DNA from 4 places in the Streptomyces sp. G45 genome. Region 3 is predicted to be linked to each of the others. Evidence: riboswitches for the same ligand, from Rfam matches in the RefSeq annotation. Region 3 holds a riboswitch; each other region holds the start of a gene.

Region 1 (3,364 bases), 3.4 Mb from region 3:
GCACGAACGCGAAGGCGCCGATGGCCCCGGCGAACGCCCCGGTGGACAGCGTGAGCACGCCCCCGCCGACGCCGAGGACCACCACGGCGACGGCGCCCGTGGACGCCCCGGAGGAGACGCCGAGGACGAAGGGGTCCGCGAGCGGGTTGCGCAGCAGGGACTGGAGCACGGCGCCGCACACCGCGAGGCCCGCCCCGCACACGCCCGCGAGGAGGGTGCGCGGCATGCGCAGGTTCCAGACGATCCCGTCGCGCAGCGGGGTGAGTTCGGGCTCGCCCCAGCCGAGGTGCGCGGCCACCGCCGACCACACGTCCGGCACGGAGATGTCCGCCGGGCCGATGGTGACGGAGACGGCCACGGACAGCAGCAGGGCGGCGAGCCCCACGGCGCCCAGCAGGGTGGCGCGCGCGGCGGCGCTCACCGCGCGGGGCCGGACGTCCGCCGCGCTCACCGCGCCAGGCCGAACGTCCGCAGGCCCGCCGCGACCTGCTCGATGCCGTCGACCGTGCGGATCGTCGGGTTCAGGGCCTGGCCGCTGAGCAGCACGTACCGCTTCTTCTTCACGGCGGTGAGGTTCCTGGTGACGGGGTGGGACTCCAGGAACGCGATCTTCGCGCGGGCGCTCTCCGCCGACTGCGCCTTGCGCGTGAGGTCGCCGATGACCAGGACGTCCGGGTCGCGGTCGGCGACGGTCTCCCAGTTGACCTGGGGCCATTCGGCGCGGGTGTCGGCGAAGGCGTTGCGCAGGCCGAGGGTGCGGGTGATGACGCCGGGCGCGCCGCAGCAGCCCGCGATGTACGGGGCCTTGGAGTCGGAGAACCAGTACGCGACGGACGTCCGGGACCCCTTCGGTGCCTTCGCCGTGCGGGCGGCCTTCGCCGTGCGGGCGGCCTTCGCGGTGCGCGCCTTGAGGTCCGCGATCAGGCGTTCGCCGCGCTCCTCGACGTCGAAGATCCGGGCGAGGTCGCGGATCTCGCCGTAGACGGTGTCCATGGTGAGGGTCCGCACGCGCTTGCCGTCGCCGTCGCCGCTGTTGTCCTTGCCCGCGCAGTCGGTGGGCGAGACGTAGACGGGCACGCCGAGCCCGGTGAACTTGGCGCGGTCGGCGACGCCGCCCTTGCCGACGGTGTACAGGAACGACGCGCTGACGAAGTCCGGCTCCTTGGAGAGGACCTTCTCCAGGGAGGGGTAGCGGTCGGCGAGGCGCTCGACCTTGGCGTTGGCCGCCTTCAGGTCGGGGCGGACCGGGTCGGTCCAGGTGCCGGTCCCGGCCATGCGGTCGGCGAGGCCGAGGGAGAGCAGGATCTCGCTGGAGCCCTGGTCGAGGGAGACGGCCCGCCGGGGCGGCGCGTCGACGCGGACCTTCGCGCCGCAGGCGGTGACGGTCACCGGGAAGCCGTCGGCCCCGGCCCGGTCGTCGTGGCGGGCGGCGGGGCCGCCGCAGGCCGTGAGGAGGACGAGCCCCGCGGCGAGCAGGGCGGTACGGCGCACGCGCCGCGCGGGGCGGTGAACGGCGGCGACGGCGACGGCGACGGCGGGCGGGACAACGTGGGGCACAGGACTTCCCGGGTCTCATGGCTCATGCGCGGAGCCTGGTCTGCGAAACCCCGCCGCCCGGCGCCCGGGCGGCGGTGCCAGCAGGTCTTCGGACTCGAGTTCGTCCGGACGGGGCCGCCTTCCCGGGCGTCCGCACGCCCAGTGGCCGCTGGCCCCGCCCGTCCCCCTCACCGCTGCGCGTCAGTTCCGGATTCCCACCGGATTCCCTGGCCCGGGTGCGGGCGCGACTGGCGTGCGCAAGCTATCACCCCGCCCCGGCGGGCAGGGCCGTCGCCCCTGGCCGTCACCCCTGGTCGGGGCGGGGCTCACCGCGGTAGGTCCCGAAGGACCACTTGTTGCCCTCGGGGTCGGCGATGGTGAACTCGCGGCTGCCATAGGGCTGGTCGGCGAGCGGCCGCAGCACCTTCGCGCCCGCCGCCGTGACCCGCCGGTACAGGTCGTCGACGCGGTCCGTGACGACGTACGCCCCGAACGTGCCGGGGTCCAGGCAGTACGCGGAGGACGCGGGGTCGTGGTCGCCGAGCATGATGCCGCCGCCCTCGGGCCAGTCGAGCTGGGCGTGGGCGACGCGGCCGCCGTCCTCGTGGACGGCGGTGCGCAGGAAGCCGACGGTGGAGACGAGGAAGTCGATCAGGGCGGGGGCGTCGTGGGCCTGGAGGGAGGGCCAGACGTCGGGGGCGCGCAGGTTCCGGCCGTCGGCGGGTGTGCCGGAGTGCGCACCGCTCTGGTGCGTTTCATCAGCTTTGGTGGCGTTTGCGGCGTTGATGTCGTTCATGGGGTCAGTCTTCGCCGTCGCGGTGTCCCCCGGCTTGGATATTCCGGCACTCTTCGGCGAGCCAGGCGCTGGGGCTGAGGCCGGTGTACTGGCGGAAGTCCCGTACGAGGTGGGAGTGGTCGTAGTAGCCGCTGTCGGCGGCGACGCGCGCGAGGTCCAGGGGCGCGCCCGCGGCGAAGGCGCGGGCCGCGCGGCCCTTCGCGTGCTGGAAGCGCATGAGGCGGGCGGCCTGCTTGGGGGTGACGCCGGTCTCGGCGCGGAACAGCGCGGTCAGGCGGCGCTCGCTGAGCGCCACGTGCGCGGCGAGGCCGGGCAGCGTGCCCGCGCCGCGGCGCCGGGCGAGCCAGGCCCAGGCCTCGGCGACCTCCGGCCGCACCGCGCCGGACCCGTCGGCCGCGCGGCGGGCCAGGTAGGCGTTCAGGCGGGCGAACCGCTCGCCCCAGGTGTCGGCCGCGCACAGTTGCTCCCGTACGTCGGCGGCGGCCCGCCCGAGGACGTCCGTGCCGTCGGTGACGAGCCGCCCGGTCAGTTCGGCGGCGGGCAGGCCGAGGAGGGCGCGGGCGGCGAGCGGGTGCAGGGCGAGCTGGATGCCCGCCTCGTGCTCGGGCCGCACCACGTACGCGGGGCTCTGGTGCAGGCCGCCCACGACGATCTCGGTGCGGGCGGCGCCGGGCCCGGCGGCCTGGTCGGGGGTGGCGCCGGTGACGACGGGCCCGTCGAGCGAGAAGATCAGCGTCAGGTACGGGGACGGCAGGCCCCGGTGCAGGCCCGGGGTCTGGCCCCGGCTCCGGTAGCCCACGGCGGAGACGACCCCGCCGCCGTACGGGGGCGGGGTGGCGCGGACGAACTCGCTGGTGGCGGGGCCCATGGGTCCATTGTGGCCGCGTGCCCGGCCCGTGCGCGCCCCTCCGCCGCCCGTGCCCCCGCGTCCGTGCGTCCGTGCGTCAGCCGTGCTGGAGGCGGCGGAAGGCGGCCCGGGTCGCCTCCCGGTCGGCGCCGTCCGCGAGGAGCGCGTACAGCAGCAGCCGGGCC
Region 2 (3,364 bases), 2.3 Mb from region 3:
GAAGCCGACGGGCACGCCGATGACGGCGGCGGGCCGCGGCGCGCCCTGCTCGATCATCTCCAGGAGGCGGAACAGGGCGGTCGGCGCGTTGCCGACGGCGACGACGGAACCTTCGAGGCGGGGGAGCCACAGGTCGAGCGCGGCGGCGCTGCGGGTGGTGCCCAGCTTCGCCGCGAGCTGGGGCACGGCCGGGTCGGACAGCGTGCACAGCACGTCGTTGTCGGCGGGCAGCCGCTTGCGGGTCACGCCGCTGGCCACCATCTGCACGTCGCAGAAGATGGGCGCGCCCGCGCGCAGCGCCTCGCGGGCCCGGGCGACCACGCCCGGCGTGTGGACCAGGTCCCGTACGAGGTCGACCATCCCGCAGGCGTGGATCATGCGGACCGCGACCTGGCTGACGTCGGCGGGCAGGGCCGCGAGGTCCGCCTCCGCCCGGATGGTGGCGAAGGACTCGCGGTAGATCGCCGCGCCGTCCTTCTCGTAGTCGTACGTGGTCACGGTGCTCTTCTCGCTGCTCTCGGTGTGTGTGGGGGTGAAGCGGGTCATGCGGTGTTCAGGGGGCGTCATGGGGTGATCGCCGCCAGGGCGGCTTCGAGGCGGGCGGGGTCGTCGAGGGCGACGGCACCCCCGTCGTCCCGGCCGGGCCCGGCGGCCGACAGGCGGTAGCCGCCGTCGGCGACGGCCACCGCGTCGATCCGGTCGCCCGGGGGGTGCCCGCAGCGGCGTGCGCAGCCGGACCAGTACAGGGGCAGGCCGCCGGGCGTGGCCTCGGGCAGGGCGCGCGCGGCGTCCGCCCGCACGTCCGCCAGGGACTTGGCGCAGCCGGGCCGCCCGATGCAGGCGCCCACGCGCAGCCACGGGGAGTCGGCGTCCGTGACCAGGCCGGTGGCGCCGAGGCGCCCCAACGCCTGTGACGCGCCCGCGGAGTCGAGGCCCGGCACGGGGACGACGACACCCCGCCACGGCGTCAGCCTCAGCTCCCCCAGGGGGGACCCGGCGGCCACAGAGGTCAACTCCCGCCACTGCGGGGCCGTCAGACGGCCCAGCGGGGCGTGCACCGCCAGGGTGTCACCGGTGACACCCGGAGCCGGGACGCGCGCGGCGCCCACCGGATCCAGCGGCTGCCGCGCGCAGTCGACGCCACCGGCCGACAGGGCGTCCCGCACGCGGTCCAGCAACGCGCCCTCGGAGAGGGCGAGTTCCCGTACCCGCCAGGCGTTGGTGCCGCTCGTCCGCGCCACCTCCAGGAACGTCTCCGCGGCGATCAGCGCGGCGCGCGGCGCGTCCTCGCCGGACACCCGCAGCGCCTCGCCGCCCGCCCCGAGGCCCAGCAGCGCGCCGCCGTCCGCGGTCGCGCGCAGCGTCACGTCCGCGCCGAGCCCGGCGACGTCGGCGCGGCCGTCGTCGAGCGCGAACAGGAACCGCCCGGACAGCTCCCGCGCGGCGTCACTCGCGCACAGCGCCGCGTCGAGCGCCACCAGCCAGGGCCGCACGTCCCGCAGCCCGGCGCCGTCGAGGCCGGACAGCGGCGAGGCGACGACGTTGCGCACCCGCTCGTGCGCGGGTGACGGCAGCAGCCCGGCCGCGGTCAGGGCCGCCGCCAGGTCCGCGCCGCAGGTGTCCGCGAGGCCCCGCAGCTGCACATTGCCGCGCGAAGTGAGATGCAGTTCACCATCGCCGAGTTCGCGCGCCGCGTCGCCGAGCGCCCGCGCCTGGCGCAGGCCGAGCACACCGCCGGGAACCCGGACGCGCGCCAGCGCCCCGTCGTGCGCGGAGTGCAGCCGCAGGGCGCCCGGGCAGGCGTCACCGCGGTCCCGTGAGGCCGCCGCGGCCTGGGGTGATGTGCGGAGGGGAGCCGAGGGCATGGCGGCGAGCATACCTACGATCACACCGGGTGGACGCCCCCGCACCGAGCCATCGCCGCCTACTATGCTGCTCGGCGGATCATCCGATCCGCCATCGCCAGACGGCGACAGGGGAGGAAGCCCGGTGCGAGTCCGGCGCGGTCCCGCCACTGTGAGCCGGTCCCCCAGGGACCCGGTGAGCCAGGAACTCCCGCCGTCGTGAACCGCCCGGGGCGCGGACCCCGAGGAAGGCCAGACGCCGCATGCTGCCCGCATCCGGGGACCACACCCCGAGCTCTTCGTCTCCCCGCATCCTGCTCCTGTCGACGTCCGACACCGACCTGCTGAGCGCCCGCGCGGCCACCGGCCCCGTGACGTACCGGTTCGCGAACCCCGCCCGGACCGCCCTCGACGACCTCCCCGCGCTTCTCGACGGCGTGGACCTCGTCGTCGTACGCCTCCTCGGCGGGACCCGCGCCTGGCAGGAGGGCCTGGACCTGCTCCTCGCCGACGGCCGCCCCGTCGTCGTGCTCACCGGCGAACAGGCGCCCGACGCCCAGCTCATGGCCGCCTCCACCGTCCCCGTCGGCATCGCCGCGGAGGCCCACGCCTATCTGGCGCACGGCGGCCCCGCCAACCTGGAGCAGCTGGCCCGGTTCCTCTCCGACACCGTGCTGCTCACCGGCCACGGCTTCGAGGCGCCCGCGCCCGCCCCCACCTGGGGGCCGCTGGAGCGCGAGGCCAAGCAGGTGGACGGCCCGACCGTGGCGGTGCTCTACTACCGCGCCCACCACATGAGCGGCAACACCGCCTTCGTGGCCGCGCTGTGCGACGCCGTCGAGGAGGCGGGCGCGCGGGCGCTGCCCCTGTACGTGGCCTCGCTGCGCGCCCCCGAGCCCGAGCTGATCGACGCGCTGCGCGGCGCCGACGCCATCGTCACCACCGTCCTCGCGGCGGGCGGCACCAAGCCCGCCGACGCCTCCGCGGGCGGCGACGACGAGTCCTGGGACGCGGGCGCCCTGACCGCCCTGGACGTGCCGATCCTCCAGGCGCTGTGCCTGACCGGCTCGCGCTCCGCCTGGGAGGAGAACGACGAGGGCGTCTCCCCGCTGGACGCCGCCAGCCAGATCGCGGTGCCCGAGTTCGACGGCCGCCTGATCACCGTGCCGTTCTCCTTCAAGGAGATCGACGCCGACGGCCTGCCCGCGTACGTCGCCGACCCCGAGCGCGCGGCCCGCGTCGCCGGGATCGCCGTGCGCCACGCCCGCCTCAGGCACATCCCGGCCGCCGACAAGCGCCTCGCGCTCGTGCTGTCCGCGTACCCCACCAAGCACGCCCGCATCGGCAACGCGGTCGGCCTGGACACGCCCGCGAGCGCCGTGGCCCTGCTGCGCCGCCTCAAGGACGAGGGGTACGACTTCGGGGACGCCGACATCCCGGGCCTGGTCTCCGGCGACGGCGACGAGCTGATCCGCGCCCTGATCGAGGCGGGCGGCCACGACCAGGACTGGCTCACCGAG
Region 3 (3,364 bases):
ATGATCCGCTCGGCGATCCTCGTCGACAGCGCCTTGGCCTCGGGGGAGTCGAAGGGCAGGCGCAGCTGGAAGAAGACGTCCTGGAGGCCCATGGCGCCCAGGCCCACCGGGCGCCACTTGGCGTTGGAGCGCCCCGCCTGCTCGGTCGGGTAGAAGTTGATGTCCACGACGCGGTCGAGGAACGTCACGGCCGTGCGGACGGTGGCGTCGAGCCGCTCCCAGTCGATGTCCCCGGCCGCCGTGTCGACGAACGCCCCGAGGTTCACCGAGCCGAGGTTGCAGACGGCCGTCTCGCCGTCGTCGGTGACCTCCAGGATCTCCGTGCACAGGTTGGAGGAGTGCACGGTGTGGCCGGGCTCGGCGGTCTGGTTGGCCGTCCGGTTGGAGGTGTCCTTGAAGGTCATCCAGCCGTTGCCGGTCTGCGCGAGGGCGCGCATCATCCGGCCGTACAGCTCGCGCGCGGGCATGGTCTTCTGCGCGAGACCGGCCGCCTCCGCCTTCTTGTACGCCGCGTCGAACTCCTCGCCCCACAGGTCGACAAGGTCGGGCACGTCGGAGGGCGAGAACAGCGACCACTCCTGGTCGGCGGCGACGCGGCGCATGAACTCGTCGGGGATCCAGTGCGCCAGGTTCAGGTTGTGGGTGCGCCGGGCGTCCTCGCCCGTGTTGTCGCGCAGCTCCAGGAACTCCTCGATGTCGGAGTGCCAGGTCTCCAGGTAGACCGCGGCGGCGCCCTTGCGGCGGCCGCCCTGGTTGACCGCCGCCACCGACGCGTCGAGGGTCTTCAGGAACGGCACGATGCCGTTGGAGTGCCCGTTGGTGCCGCGGATCAGCGAGCCGCGCGAGCGGATGCGGGAGTACGACAGGCCGATGCCGCCCGCGTGCTTCGACAGGCGCGCCACCTGGTGGTAGCGGTCGTAGATGGAGTCCAGCTCGTCAAGCGGCGAGTCGAGCAGGTAGCAGCTGGACATCTGCGGGTGCCGGGTGCCGGAGTTGAAGAGCGTCGGCGAGGACGGCAGGTAGTCCAGGCGGCTCATCAGGCCGTACAGCGCGGCGACCTCGTCGAGCGCGCGCTCGCTGTCGTCCTCGGCGAGCCCGGCGGCCACGCGCAGCATGAAGTGCTGCGGCGTCTCGATGACCTTGCGGGTGATCGGGTGCCGCAGCAGATAGCGGCTGTGCAGGGTGCGCAGGCCGAAGTAGCCGAAGCGGCGGTCGGCGCCGTCGGCGAGGGCGGCCTCCACGAGCCCGTCGAGGCGGGCGGCGTGCCGGGCGGCGAACGCGGCGGTGCGGTCGGCGATCAGGCCCTCGCGGTGCCCCACCGCGACCGACTCGGAGAACGACGTCACGCCCTGCGACGCGGCCTCCTCGCGGATGCCGATGGTCAGCAGGCGGGCGGCGAGCCGGGAGTACGCGGGGTCCTCGGAGATGAGCCCGGCGGCGGCCTCGGTGGCGAGTTCCCTCAGCTCCGCCTCGTCGGCCTTCGCCGAGCGGCCGCGCAGCGCGGCGGCGGCGACCCGGCCGGGGTCGGCGTCGGGGAGGTCGGCGGTGAGGTCGGTCAGGGTGCGCAACAGCGCGGTACCGGGACCGTCGGTGGTCGGCGCGGACCGCTCGGCGGTCTCGTTACCGGCTGCGGCCTGCGCTGACGCGGGCTCGGCGGGCGCGATGGTCACGTGGTGCTCTCCCTCGCTCGGCTCGGGGCCTGGCGGCGGGACGAGGGCACGCGGGCGCGACCGCGCGCGGCGGTGGCGTACTGCGCGTCCTTCAGCCCACTCCACGAGGCCCGGACATCTGGCGCCCGGACCGGGCGGTACGGGCGCGCTGTCGGCAGGTCCTCGGACTGATGGGTACGCAAAAGCGCACACGTACACCGTTGCGGGACAGTTCCGGACTTGCACCGGATTCCCCTGCGGCGACAGCGAGCACGAGCATACATCTTGTGCTGGCTTCTGGAAGCGCCCCTAGATGTTGTGTCGGAGGGTGACGCAGACCTCACCGGAAGGTGCCGTCGGGCGTCAACCGCGGGGGTGCGCGCGGCGGTCCGCACGGCGGCGGGCGCGGCGGCACACGGCCCCGGCCGCACCGCCGTTCACAGCGGTCTACAGGGGCCTACGGGGGTCTACAGGGGCCTACGGCGGCCTACGGCGGTCTACAGCGGCAACGCGTAGGCGAGCAGCGGAAGGCCGGGCAGCGGCTCCCAGTCCCGGCGCGGGGCGCGGACGAAGCCCAGGCGCACGTACAGCCGCTGCGCCGCGCCCATCGCGGGCTGGGTGGACAGCACCAGCGCCGTGCGCCCGGCGGCGCGGGCTCGGCGGGCGCAGTCGCGTACGAGGGCTTCGCCCGCGCCCCGGCCGCGCGCCTCGCGGCCGACGGCCAGCATGCGGATCTCGGCCTCGCCGTCCCGGCAGATCTCGGCGAGCGGCCCGCCCGCCGACGGCACGTACGTCACGCCGCCGAGCAGCCGCTCGCCCTCGACGGCCACCAGGACCTCGGCGGCGGCGTCCCGCCCGGCCACGTCCCGCAGCTGCTCCCGGTACCCGTCGGCCTCGTCGAAGGCCAGCAGACCGGCGTCCGCGTAGACCTCGGCCGTGAGGGTGCCCAGCGCCGCGTACTCGTCCGGCCGCACCCGTCTGATGGTGATGTCCATGCGCGGCAGTGTGCCCGAGGGCGGCGGTGGCGGGCCCCGTTTTCCCGCTTCCTCAGCCGCCGACGTGCGGTGGGTCCGTCGGCGCCTGGTCGCCGAACTCCGGCAGGTCGCCGCGCTCCACGGGGGCGGTGGGTGTGCTGGGTGTGCGGGGCGTGGCGGGCGTGCCCGTGTCGCCGCCGTCCGTGGGCAGGCCCATGGGGTCCGCGGGCCTCGGCAGGATCGCGTCGAGTTCGCGGTCGTCGGCGCGGTGGGCGCGCTCGGCGGCGGCGCGCAGCACGTCCCGGCCGACGGCCCCGCGGTCGGCGGAGACCTGGACGCGCAGCCCGTTCTCGGAGCGGGCGTATTCGTGCGCCTGGCCGGTCACGCGGTACCAGCCCGGACCGTCCTTCTCGCACCTGCTGGCCGCAGGCGGGACGGTGCGGCAGTTCGCGTCGTCGACGGTGCCGCGGTCGACGCGCAGGGCGATCCGCCCGCCGCCGCGCTTGTGCACGTACGTGACCTGGAAGCCGTCGGCGCCGAGCACGCCCGCGGACTGGGTCGCCGCCGTGTACCCGTCGGCCTCGGTCACGTACACGTGCTCGACGACGGTCTGCGCCGCCCGGGCCCGCGCCTCCAACTCGGCGCGGTCCGGGGCGGATCCCGCACCGGAGTCCTCCGTACCGCACCCCGTCAGGGCGAGCAGCAGGCACACGGGCGGCAGCAGACGTCGTCTCATGGGGC
Region 4 (3,364 bases), 5.3 Mb from region 3:
CGCTCGGCCTCGCCGTGCACCAGCACGTCCAGGCCCGCCTTCTCCTGGAAGGACACCACCTCCTGGACCTCGGCCCGCACGCGCTCCTCGTAGTCGGCCTGGTCGGTCCGGCCCGCGCGCAGGTCGGCGCGGGCGGCGCGCAGTTCAGCGGTCTGCGGGAAGGACCCGATGGTCGTGGTGGGCAGCAGCGGCAGACCGAGGTGGGCGCGCTGCGCGGCGGCGCGCTCGGCGTACGCGGGTGAGCGGCGGGCGTCGGCCGCGGTGACGGCGGCGGCGCGGGCCCGCACGGCGGAGTCGTACGTGATCGGGGAACGGGCGCGGGAGTCCAGGTCGGCGCGGTTGGCGGCGAGTTCGGCGGCGATCGCGCCGGTGCCCTGGGCGAGGCCCTTGGCGAGGGTGACGACCTCGGCGGTCTTCTGCTGGGCGAAGGCCAGCCAGCGCAGGATCTGCGGCGCGATGTCCCGCTCGGCGGCCGCGTCGAGCGGCACGTGCAGCAGGGAGCAGGAGGCGGCCACGTCGACGCGGTCGGCGAGGCCCAGCAGGGTGCCCAGCGCGGCCAGGGACGCCTCCAGGTCGTTGACCCAGACGTTGCGGCCGTCGACGACGCCCGCGACCAGGCGCTTGCCGGGCAGCCCGCCGACCGCGGCGAGGGCGTCCAGGTTGGCGGCCGCGGGTCCCGTGAAGTCCAGGGCGAGCCCGTCGACGGGGGCCTTGGCCAGGACGGGCAGGGCCTCGCCGAGCCGGTCGAAGTACGAGGCGACCAGCAGCTTCGGCCGGTCCGTGAGGGCGCCCAGGTCACGGTAGGCGCGGGCGGCGGCGTTCAGCTCTCCGGGGGAGCGGTCCTGCACGAGGGCGGGCTCGTCGAGCTGCACCCACTCGGCGCCCGCCGCGCGCAGGTCGGCGAGGACCTCGGCGTACACCGGGAGCAGCCGGTCGAGCAGTGTGAGCGGGTCGAAACCGGCGGGCACGCCCGGTGCGGGCTTGGCGAGCAGCAGGTAGGTGACGGGCCCGACGAGCACGGGCCGGGCCGCGAGGCCGAGCGCGCTCGCCTCACCGAACTCCGCGACCTGCCGGGAGGAGTCGGCCGTGAACACCGTATCCGGTCCCAGTTCCGGCACCAGGTAGTGGTAGTTGGTGTCGAACCACTTCGTCATCTCCAGCGGCGCCACGTCCTGGGTGCCGCGCGCCATGGCGAAGTAGCCGTCGAGCGCGTCGGCCGCGACGGCCTCGCGGTGCCGTTCGGGGATCGCCCCGACCATGACGGTGGTGTCCAGGACGTGGTCGTAGTACGAGAAGTCGCCGCTGGGCACCTCGTGGACACCGGTGTCGGCGAGCCGCTGCCAGGTGGCGCGGCGCAGTCGGGCGGCGGTCGAGCGCAGTGAGTCCGCGGTGACGCGGCCCTTCCAGTAGCCCTCGACGGCCTTCTTCAGTTCCCGGTGCTGTCCCTGACGGGGGTAGCCGTACACGGTGGCCCGTGCTGCCGCGGCTGCGGGCTTGGTGGTCACGGAGATCTCCTTCGCGAGATGAGTCCCTGAGGTCCCGGGGACGGGACGCGGGCGCGAAGGGGTGACGGACCGGGCGGCACGGGAGCGCGTGCCGCCCGGCACGCCCGTCCGCCTGGTATGTACGCCGACCCGCCCACGAGGTCACCGGGATGTCCGCGCGCGAACGGGTCGCGCACGGGCAGGTGGCAGGTCTTCGGACTCGCGGGCACGTCCTCACCCTGTGAGGACACCTACTGGCCGTCGCTTCCCAGACCCCGTACGTCGGATCCAGTGCTTCTGACGGCGGTCGTTCCCGCTCACCGCTGCGGGGCAGTCCCGGATTCCCACCGGGTTCCCTCTTGCGACGCCTCCCGCCTGGCGGACGGGGCGAACCAGCTGCACGGGCCAGCCTAGAGGGTGACGGGGCGGGTGGGACAGGGTGTCCGTGATCTGGATGCGGGGCGGCGCGCGCGGACGCATGGGTATGTGGGCGTGGGTGTGGGTGCAGGGGCGCGCCTGGCGGTGGCGCCGATGCGGGCCTGGCGGGCGGTGCGGGTGCGGGCTTGGACGGCGCGCGGGCCCCGGCCCCAGGTCGGGGCGGCGTGGGCCGGACCGTGGGCTGGACGCACAAGAAAGGCGAGGGGGCCGCTGCCTCCTCGCCACTCTCAACGTATAGCGCACGGGGGGCCTTGCGGCAAGGCCCCCGCCCTGCCGCAGAATGCCTGGCCTACAGCCATGACCTGCGTAAACGGGAGTTCTCATGATCGACGTGGTCGTTGTCGGCGCCGGGCCCACCGGGCTGATGCTGGCCGGTGAGCTGCGTCTCGCGGGAGTGCGCACCGTCGTCCTCGACAAGCTGACCGAGCCGTCCGGGCAGTCCCGCGGGCGTGGCCTGCACGCGCGCAGCGTCGAGATCATGGATCAGCGGGGCCTGCTCGACCGGTTCCGCGCGGCCAGCGAGACGTTCCAGGTCGGAGGCCTCTTCGGCGGCATCATGAAGCCGTGGCCCGCAGGGATGGACACCGCTCACCCGTACGGTCTGGCCACGCCGCAGCCGGTCACCGAGCGGCTGCTGGAGGAGTGGGCGTGCGAACTCGGCGCCGAGATCCGGCGCGGCCACACGGTGGTCGGGCTGAGCCAGGACGAGGACGGCGTGAACCTCGAACTGGCCGACGGCACGAGCCTGCGCGCCCGCTACGCCGTCGGCTGCGACGGCGGGCGCAGCACGGTGCGCAAGCTGCTCGGCGTCGGCTTCCCCGGTGAGCCCGCCAAGGTCGAGACGCTGCTCGGGGACATGGAGGTGACCGAGGCCCCGGAGGCGGTCGCCGCCGTCGTCGAGGAGGTCCGCAGGACCCAGCTGCGGTTCGGCGTCCTTCCCGACGTGGACGGGAACAAGGGCGTGTACCGGATCATCGTGCCCGCCGAGGGTGTGGCGGAGGACCGCGGCGCGGGGCCGACCCTGGAGGAGTTCAAGGCGCGGCTGCGGGCCGTCGCGGGCACCGACTTCGGGGCGCACACGCCGCGTTGGCTGTCCCGGTTCACCGACGCCACGCGGCAGGCCGAGCGCTACCGCGTCGGCCGGGTGCTGCTGGCCGGGGACGCGGCGCACATCCATCCGCCGACCGGCGGCCAGGGGCTCAACCTGGGCGTGCAGGACGCGTTCAACCTGGGCTGGAAGCTGGCCGCCGAGGTCAACGGCCGGGCGCCGGAGGGCCTTCTCGACAGCTACCACGCGGAGCGGCACCCGGTGGGGGCCCGCGTCCTCGACAACACCCGCGCGCAGATGGCCCTGCTGGGCACCGACCCGGGTGCGACGGCGCTGCGGGAGCTGTTCTCGACGCTGATGGACTTCGAGGAGGTGAACCGGTACGTGACCGGCA

Evidence for each region. A riboswitch is a leader RNA that binds a small molecule or an ion and turns the genes downstream of it on or off. The one in region 3 is predicted to bind cobalamin.
Region 1: another riboswitch for cobalamin. It lies ahead of ACOBQU_RS28170 (ABC transporter substrate-binding protein); the one in region 3 lies ahead of ACOBQU_RS12950 (ribonucleoside-diphosphate reductase subunit alpha).
Region 2: another riboswitch for cobalamin. It lies ahead of cobN (cobaltochelatase subunit CobN); the one in region 3 lies ahead of ACOBQU_RS12950 (ribonucleoside-diphosphate reductase subunit alpha).
Region 4: another riboswitch for cobalamin. It lies ahead of metE (5-methyltetrahydropteroyltriglutamate--homocysteine S-methyltransferase); the one in region 3 lies ahead of ACOBQU_RS12950 (ribonucleoside-diphosphate reductase subunit alpha).

Annotation. Positions count from the first base shown of each region.
Region 1 covers NZ_JBMUZU010000001.1:6,672,442-6,675,805, reverse strand. The annotation lists gene ACOBQU_RS28175 (FecCD family ABC transporter permease) at 1-451, opposite strand, end outside; gene ACOBQU_RS28170 (ABC transporter substrate-binding protein) at 448-1,491, opposite strand; cobalamin riboswitch at 1,640-1,765, opposite strand; gene ACOBQU_RS28165 (VOC family protein) at 1,841-2,332, opposite strand; gene ACOBQU_RS28160 (helix-turn-helix domain-containing protein) at 2,337-3,200, opposite strand; gene ACOBQU_RS28155 (asparaginase) at 3,277-3,364, opposite strand, start outside.
Region 2 covers NZ_JBMUZU010000001.1:925,846-929,209, reverse strand. The annotation lists gene ACOBQU_RS03830 (precorrin-8X methylmutase) at 1-546, opposite strand, end outside; gene cobG (precorrin-3B synthase) at 564-1,865, opposite strand; cobalamin riboswitch at 1,924-2,074, shown strand; gene cobN (cobaltochelatase subunit CobN) at 2,108-3,364, shown strand, end outside.
Region 3 covers NZ_JBMUZU010000001.1:3,232,957-3,236,320, reverse strand. The annotation lists gene ACOBQU_RS12950 (ribonucleoside-diphosphate reductase subunit alpha) at 1-1,670, opposite strand, end outside; cobalamin riboswitch at 1,807-1,929, opposite strand; gene ACOBQU_RS12945 (GNAT family N-acetyltransferase) at 2,147-2,644, opposite strand; gene ACOBQU_RS12940 (hypothetical protein) at 2,697-3,359, opposite strand.
Region 4 covers NZ_JBMUZU010000001.1:8,497,484-8,500,847, forward strand. The annotation lists gene metE (5-methyltetrahydropteroyltriglutamate--homocysteine S-methyltransferase) at 1-1,505, opposite strand, end outside; cobalamin riboswitch at 1,673-1,896, opposite strand; gene ACOBQU_RS36335 (FAD-dependent monooxygenase) at 2,245-3,364, shown strand, end outside.